Regions from separate parts of the Pseudomonas sp. NPDC085632 genome, predicted to be linked through region 3. Evidence: riboswitches for the same ligand, from Rfam matches in the RefSeq annotation. Region 3 holds a riboswitch; each other region holds the start of a gene.

Region 1 (2,264 bases), on a different contig from region 3:
GCCGGCAGATATCCCCAGCAGATACGGATCCGCCAACGGGTTGCGCAGCAACGATTGCAGAATCACCCCGCACGTCGCCAGACCGGCACCGCAGGCTGCCGCGACCAGTGCACGGGTCAGGCGGTAGTTCCAGACAATGCCTTCATCAATAGGGTCGAGCACATGCCCGGCGCCCCACAGCTTGTTGGCCAGCACTTGTAACACCACGCCCGGTTCAATCGAGGTTTCACCGATGGCCACGCCAGCGACCACTGCAATCAACAGCATCGCCAAGGCCAGCAACGTACGGAGCAGGCTGGCACTCATTGCGACAGGTCATAGCCGTTGATGGCCGTGGCCAATTGCTCGATACCCTCGAACATGCGCAGGCTGGCCTGCATGGCCATCGCGTCGAGAATGATGATGCGGTTGTGTTTCACCGCGTCCATGTTGCGCGTGACCGGATCGCTGCGCAGGAAGGCGAGTTTCTTTTCATAGTCGTCAGCAGGGAAGCGGCGACGATCCATGCGCGCGATGACGAGAAAGGTTGGATTGGCCTTGGCGATGGTTTCCCAGCCGACCGTTGGCCACTCCTCATCGGATTCCACCACGTTGCGCACGCCGAGGGTGCTGAGCATGAAATCGGGAATGCCTTTGTGCCCGGCCACGAATGGCTCGATGTCCATTTGTGCGCTGGAGAACCACACCAGTGCGCTGGCGTTCTTCAGTTTTTTGCCCTGGGCGGTGGCAATGGATTGGGCGAGGCTGGCCTTGAGTTCGTCGTTGAGCTGCTGGCCACGCTCCTGCACATCGAAGATTTGCGCCAGTTGGCTCACGCTCTTATAGATCGTGTCGATGCGAAACGGTGCCAGTCGCGTGCCGTCGGCGCCGACGAGGTTGTCCTTGGCTTCGCAATCGGAAGGCAGCAGATAGGTCGGAATCTTCAGTTCATGAAACTGCTCGCGGGTGCCCACCGCGCCTTGCGGGCCGACCATCCATTCCAGTTCCACGGCGACCAGTTCCGGACGCTTGCCGATCACCGATTCAAAGCTCGGTTCGTTATCGGCCAGGCGCTCGATCTGGTCGTTCTGCGCCTTGTATTTGGCCAGCACGTTGTTGAACCACAGTGAGGTGCCGACGACTTTGTCGCTCAGGCCCATGGCGTAGAGCATTTCCGTGCCGGCCTGGCCGATGGTCACGGTGCGCGTCGGTGCGTGCTGGAAGGTCAGAGTGCTGCCGCAGTTTTCGACTGTCAGCGGATAGACAGTCGGTGCCGCCTGCGCCAGGGCGCCGAGGCTCAGGCCGGTGATGAGGGTGGCGATACGGGGCAGCAGCATGGGTCAGTCTCCGAGGGAACCGTACGGGGAGCGGGAGAGTACGGATCGGAAACACATCGTCGAACGCAGTCAGGGCAACAGCGCAAGGCCGGGCAGTAAACAAAGACGCGCACGGCACGATGTCCTTCCCGGACACCCCGCCGGTTAGTAGTCACTGTGCCGGCAGGTCTCCTGACTGATGCGTCATCGCCTGGCTCCGGCCTTCCCGGGGTTCACCCAGTGGCAGTCGTGGAGCAGGCTCAGCACCTACAGTTGCGGGGGCAGTTCCGATCGATGCTGTGCAAGCACCTCGGATTCCCTATTAATCCCGTTTGGAAACCGGCGGCGGCATGGTAGTCGATCGCGCCGCTGAAGGGGAGACGAATCTGTCGCGGCAAGGATTAGTGCTGGCTCATCAAACCGTGCAACACGCCTAAACGCAGGCCCGGTTCCGACGGCAGCATTTGCGCAATGCCGAACACTTTGAATGCCGCGAGCATCAACACCAGACCGCCGGGCAGAATGCTCTGGCGGTGTGGTTGCAGGCCGGCCAGTTTCAGTTGCTGGACGTTGTTCACCTTCAGTAGAAGCAATGACAGGCGTAGTAGCCCGCCGTAGGTGATGCCGTCCTGATCGTAGTCGTTGAGGCGATTGGCCTTGAGCACTTTGGCGAGCATGCGCGCGGTGCCGGAAGAGCCGATGGTTTGCTGCCAGCCCTGAGCACGGTAGCGTCGGGCTACTTTTTCAAACTGCAGAATGGCGAAGCGCTCGGCTTCCTGTAGCGCACCGGCGGACACATCGCCCCCGCGAAAGAACCGCGTGCTCAAGGTGCCGCTGCCGATGGCGATGCTTTCGGTGAGCAACGGTTGCGCGCCCTGGCCGAGGATCAGCTCGGTGGAACCGCCGCCGATGTCGACCACCAGGCGCAGGTCTGCGGCGCTCGGCAAGGCGTGGGTCACGCCGGCGTAG
Region 2 (2,264 bases), on a different contig from region 3:
GAGCATGGGGTTGGGTTTTTAGTCAATTTTTTGGGGTGGATCCGTTGCTGCGGGTGTGGCTGGTTATGGTTCCGCCCTTACGGCGGGTCACTTTTGGCAAACGCCCCAAAAGTAACCAAAAGGTCTGTGCCCTGACGTTCGGCCCGCTCGCTGGGGCTCGGGGTTCCTTCGCTCCGGGATCGATCCGGGGGGCAGCGCCTACGGTTTGCTTCGCTGCACCTCCTCTCGCTGTGTTTGGCTTCGCCAAACGGTCGCTGCGCTCCCACCCCCGGATCAATCCCTCCACTCAGCCTGCCGACGGGCTCCAAGATCAAAAGCAGGCGAGCTGACACTCGGCCTATTGAGTGGTGAGGAGCGGGTGTACGGCGTTATTTTTGTGTTGGATTCGCCCCTCACCCCAGCCCTCTCCCGAGGGAGAGGGAGCCGATTTCTGGGCCTTTCAAAATCTGAGTTCAACGCGGTATCGCACGTCGGCGTACCTCCCCCAAACACCGCGATCAGTCCCCTCTCCCCCCGGGAGAGGGCTAGGGTGAGGGGCTTTTGATCTGGCTTTTGATCTGGCTTTTTTGCCCCTTCGGCAGGCCGAGTGAAGGTGTTCATCCGGGGGTTAGGCGCGCAGCGCCGTTCGACGAAGTCGAACACATCGAGAGGAGGTGCAGCGAAGCAAACCGTAGGCGATGCCCCCGGATGGACACCGTAGCGAGGGAACACTGAGCCTCAGCGAAGTGCCGTACGCCGGGGCAAAGCCTTTTGCTTACTTTTCGGCGTTTGGAAAAGTGAGTCGCTGTAAGAGCGAAACCGCCAGTGGCAGCACCCGCAGCAACGGATATGCCCCCAAAACCAAAACTCAACGCCCATTGACCCACCCTTAGACGATGCGTAGCCTTGCGCCTTCGAGGTTCTTCGGCCGTTGCCGAAGCTAAGAAGGGAACGCGGTCAATGCCGCGGCTGCCCCCGCAACTGTGAACGGTGATGTTCGCTGCCACGCCACTGCCAGCTCAATCGATGAGCCCGCGGGAAGGCGCAGCAAACGCCAGGCCCCGCGCCTGAACGCCGTCAGCCAGGAGACCTGCCTCGTCACAGATTCTCAATTCAACCGGGCGGGGTGATCCGGTGGCGAACTCTCCGGGCACGCACGCGCGTTGCCGGTTCTCGTCCCGTATGCCCGCCGCTTGCCAAAGGGCATACCGATGAAAACACTGGCCAAACTTCCCGTCACCATCGTCACCGGCTTCCTCGGTTCGGGCAAAACCACGCTGCTGCGGCACATGCTCGACAACGCTCAGGGCCGCCGCATCGCGGTGATCGTCAACGAGTTCGGCGAGCTGGGCATTGACGGTGAAATCCTCAAGCAATGCACCATCGGTTGCACCGAAGAAGAAGCCACCGGCCGGGTTTACGAGCTGGCCAACGGCTGCCTGTGCTGCACCGTTCAGGAAGAATTCTTCCCGGTGATGCGCGAACTGGTCGCCCGTCGCGGCGATCTCGACCACATCCTCATCGAAACCTCGGGCCTGGCCCTGCCAAAACCGCTGGTGCAAGCCTTCCAGTGGCCGGAAATCCGTAGCGCCTGCACCGTTGACGCGGTAATTACCGTGGTCGACAGCCCAGCCGTGGCCGCTGGCACCTTCGCCGCGTTCCCGGATCAGGTTGATGCCCAGCGCAAACTTGATCCGAACCTCGACCACGAGTCGCCGCTGCACGAACTGTTCGCCGACCAACTGGCCAGCGCCGACCTCGTCATCCTCAACAAGGCCGACCAGACCAGCCCGGAAGATCTGGCTCGCGTGCGCGCTGAAGTCGCCGAAGAGCTGCCACCCGCGGTGAAAATCATCGAAGCCAGCAATGGTCGTCTGCCGCTGGACGTGCTGATCGGCCTCGGCGCCGGTTCCGAAGAACACATCGACAGCCGCCACAGCCATCACGATCACCACCATGGTGAAGGCGATGACGACCACGATCACGACGCCTTCGATTCGATCTCCATCGAACTGCCGCAAGCCGACGAAAGCCTGCTGCTCGACGCCCTGACGCAACTGGTGGTCAAGCATGGCATCCTCCGTGTCAAAGGTTTCGCGGCGATCCCGAACAAGCCAATGCGCTTGCTGATCCAAGGCGTGGGCACGCGTTTCGACAAGCATTTCGACCGTCAGTGGGGCGCCGATGACGCGCGCGTCACGCGTCTGGTGTTGATCGGTCAGGAACTCGACGCCGCGCAACTCGAAGCGCAACTGCGCGCTGCGCTCAGCGTTTAAACCATGCAC
Region 3 (2,264 bases):
CGCTTCATCGCGCGCAACGGCAATGCGCACATCCTTCAGCAGCGGCTCGACAGCGATGATGTCAGGCGCGGCGAACTCAACCGCCGGTGGCAGCGCTACCTCGCAACTGCTGGCGAGAGCGTCGGCAGCGGCGTCGAGACGTACATCGAGGTCATTCAATTCACTGGCCTGGACCAGACCGAGATGGCGACTCGGCAATTCGATACCGGTCTCGCGAGACAACGCGCCATACCAACGCAAACCTTCCGTGAGGCTGCCTTCGAGCAATTGCGCATGACGCAAGGTGCCGACGCGATTGGCGAGCACACCGGCAAACGGCAGGTCCGGTTGATACTTCGCCAGACCCAGCGCCAACGCACCAAAGGTCTGCGCCATGGCCGTCCCATCAATCACGCCAAGCACCGGAACACCGAAATGCCGCGCCAGATCGGCGCTGGACGGCGTGCCATCGAACAGACCCATCACGCCTTCGATCAGAATCAGGTCCGCCTCGGCGGCGGCTTCCCACAACAGACGACGACTTTCCTGCTCGCCGACCATCCACATGTCCAGTTGATACACCGGCGCACCGCTGGCACGCTCAAGAATCATCGGGTCGAGAAAGTCCGGGCCGCATTTGAACACGCGCACCTTGCGCCCCTGATTGCGATGCAAACGGGCCAGTGCGGCGGTGACGGTGGTCTTGCCCTGACCGGAGGCCGGCGCGGCGATGAGCACCGCCGGGCAGTGACGTGGTTGATTCAAAGTTCGACGCCTTTCTGCGCTTTGATGCCCGCCTGGAAGGCGTGTTTGAGCATGCCCATTTCAGTCACGGTGTCGCCCATTTCGATCATTTCCGGCTTGGCCGCACGACCGGTGACGATCACGTGCTGCATCGGCGGACGCGCCTGCAAATCGCTGAGCACTTGATCGAGATCGAGGTAGCCGTGCTTGAGGGCGATGTTCAATTCGTCGAGCACCACCAGACCGATCGAAGGATCACGCAACAGCTCGCGAGAGACCGCCCACGCGGCTTCGGCGGCGGCGATGTCGCGCTGACGATCCTGGGTTTCCCAGGTAAAGCCTTCGCCCATCACGTGGAAACGCACTTGCTCGGGGAAGCGGCGGAAAAACAATTCTTCGCCGGTGCTGTTGCGGCCCTTGATGAATTGCACCACGCCGCACTGCATGCCGTGGCCCATGGCGCGGGCGAGCATGCCGAAGGCCGAGCTGCTTTTGCCTTTACCGTTGCCGGTCAGCACCAGCACCAGGCCGCACTCGTCAGGCGAGTTGGCGATACGTTCGTCAATCACGGCTTTTTTGCGCTGCATACGCGCCAGATGGCGTTCGTCGCGCTCGGGGGAATCAGTCATGGGGAGCTCTCCGTTGAGGCTGGATAACGGCGGGCAGGCACAAGAATAGACGGCAAAAAGCCTGGCATCGCCCACCGTGATGCCGCTGGATGGATCAGGCCGGTCTCCGGGCTCATGAGCGGCGTTGGCCTGACTGCGCGCCTTCCCGCTTGAGCAGTGGCATTCGACGCAGTGTTCACTCATTTACCGTTGCGGGGGCAGCGCCGGGATCGTGGTGGCTCTTCGCTTGAAGACAACCCTCACCGGCTTCCCTGTTTCACTCTGTCGACGCAGGTCACAGAGCACCTGAAACAAGCCGCGAAGGTTAGAGGGTTGGGGGTGGAGCGTCAATTGAAGAGGAAGCCATCGGGCGAATAACTGCCGTCGATCAACTATCTGACGCCAATCTTGTGCCACACTCATACAAATGATATCAAAGAGCCATGCTTTTCCCGAAAAGCCCACCACAACAATAAAGGATGATGACGATGCAAGGCATGATCATCAGCAACCCGCGCCTGGAATTCCTGCGCCCGGTGCTTGAACGCTGGTTTGACTGTATCGACCGTTACAACGCCGTGCGCGGCGACAGCGACACACCTTACTGGCATGACGAGAAAGCCAATCTCGGATTGCTCACAGCGGCGGCGTGGATGGCCGAGCTGGTCACGCTGAACGACACTGCCACGCGTAAACAGAATGAAGAAGGCGAGCGTAATGCCCGCGCCGATCTGTTTCTCGCCGGCGCCGAAGACCGCGCCTTCATCCAGGCCACCCAGCGCTGGCCAAAGGTTACCAACCTCAATCTGACTCAAGCCCTGCTGGACATCACCAACGACGCCAAGCGCATCAGCTATGCCAGCGATCTCAAGCTTGGCTGCCTGTTCGTCGCACCGCAAAAAGCCCAGCACAGCGCCAGCCCCGAAGAGCTGC

Evidence for each region. A riboswitch is a leader RNA that binds a small molecule or an ion and turns the genes downstream of it on or off. The one in region 3 is predicted to bind cobalamin.
Region 1: another riboswitch for cobalamin. It lies ahead of ACIF4X_RS08550 (ABC transporter substrate-binding protein); the one in region 3 lies ahead of cobO (cob(I)yrinic acid a,c-diamide adenosyltransferase).
Region 2: another riboswitch for cobalamin. It lies ahead of cobW (cobalamin biosynthesis protein CobW); the one in region 3 lies ahead of cobO (cob(I)yrinic acid a,c-diamide adenosyltransferase).

What each region holds. Positions count from the first base shown of each region.
Region 1 is NZ_JBITSX010000007.1:140,231-142,494, forward strand. Features, by position in the region: gene ACIF4X_RS08545 (FecCD family ABC transporter permease) at 1-294, opposite strand, end outside; gene ACIF4X_RS08550 (ABC transporter substrate-binding protein) at 303-1,316, opposite strand; cobalamin riboswitch at 1,460-1,654, opposite strand; gene ACIF4X_RS08555 (Ppx/GppA family phosphatase) at 1,697-2,264, opposite strand, start outside.
Region 2 is NZ_JBITSX010000021.1:76,009-78,272, forward strand. Features, by position in the region: cobalamin riboswitch at 880-1,092, shown strand; gene cobW (cobalamin biosynthesis protein CobW) at 1,191-2,255, shown strand; gene cobN (cobaltochelatase subunit CobN) at 2,259-2,264, shown strand, end outside.
Region 3 is NZ_JBITSX010000049.1:21,251-23,514, reverse strand. Features, by position in the region: gene ACIF4X_RS23860 (cobyrinate a,c-diamide synthase) at 1-744, opposite strand, end outside; gene cobO (cob(I)yrinic acid a,c-diamide adenosyltransferase) at 741-1,352, opposite strand; cobalamin riboswitch at 1,432-1,656, opposite strand; gene ACIF4X_RS23850 (hypothetical protein) at 1,820-2,264, shown strand, end outside.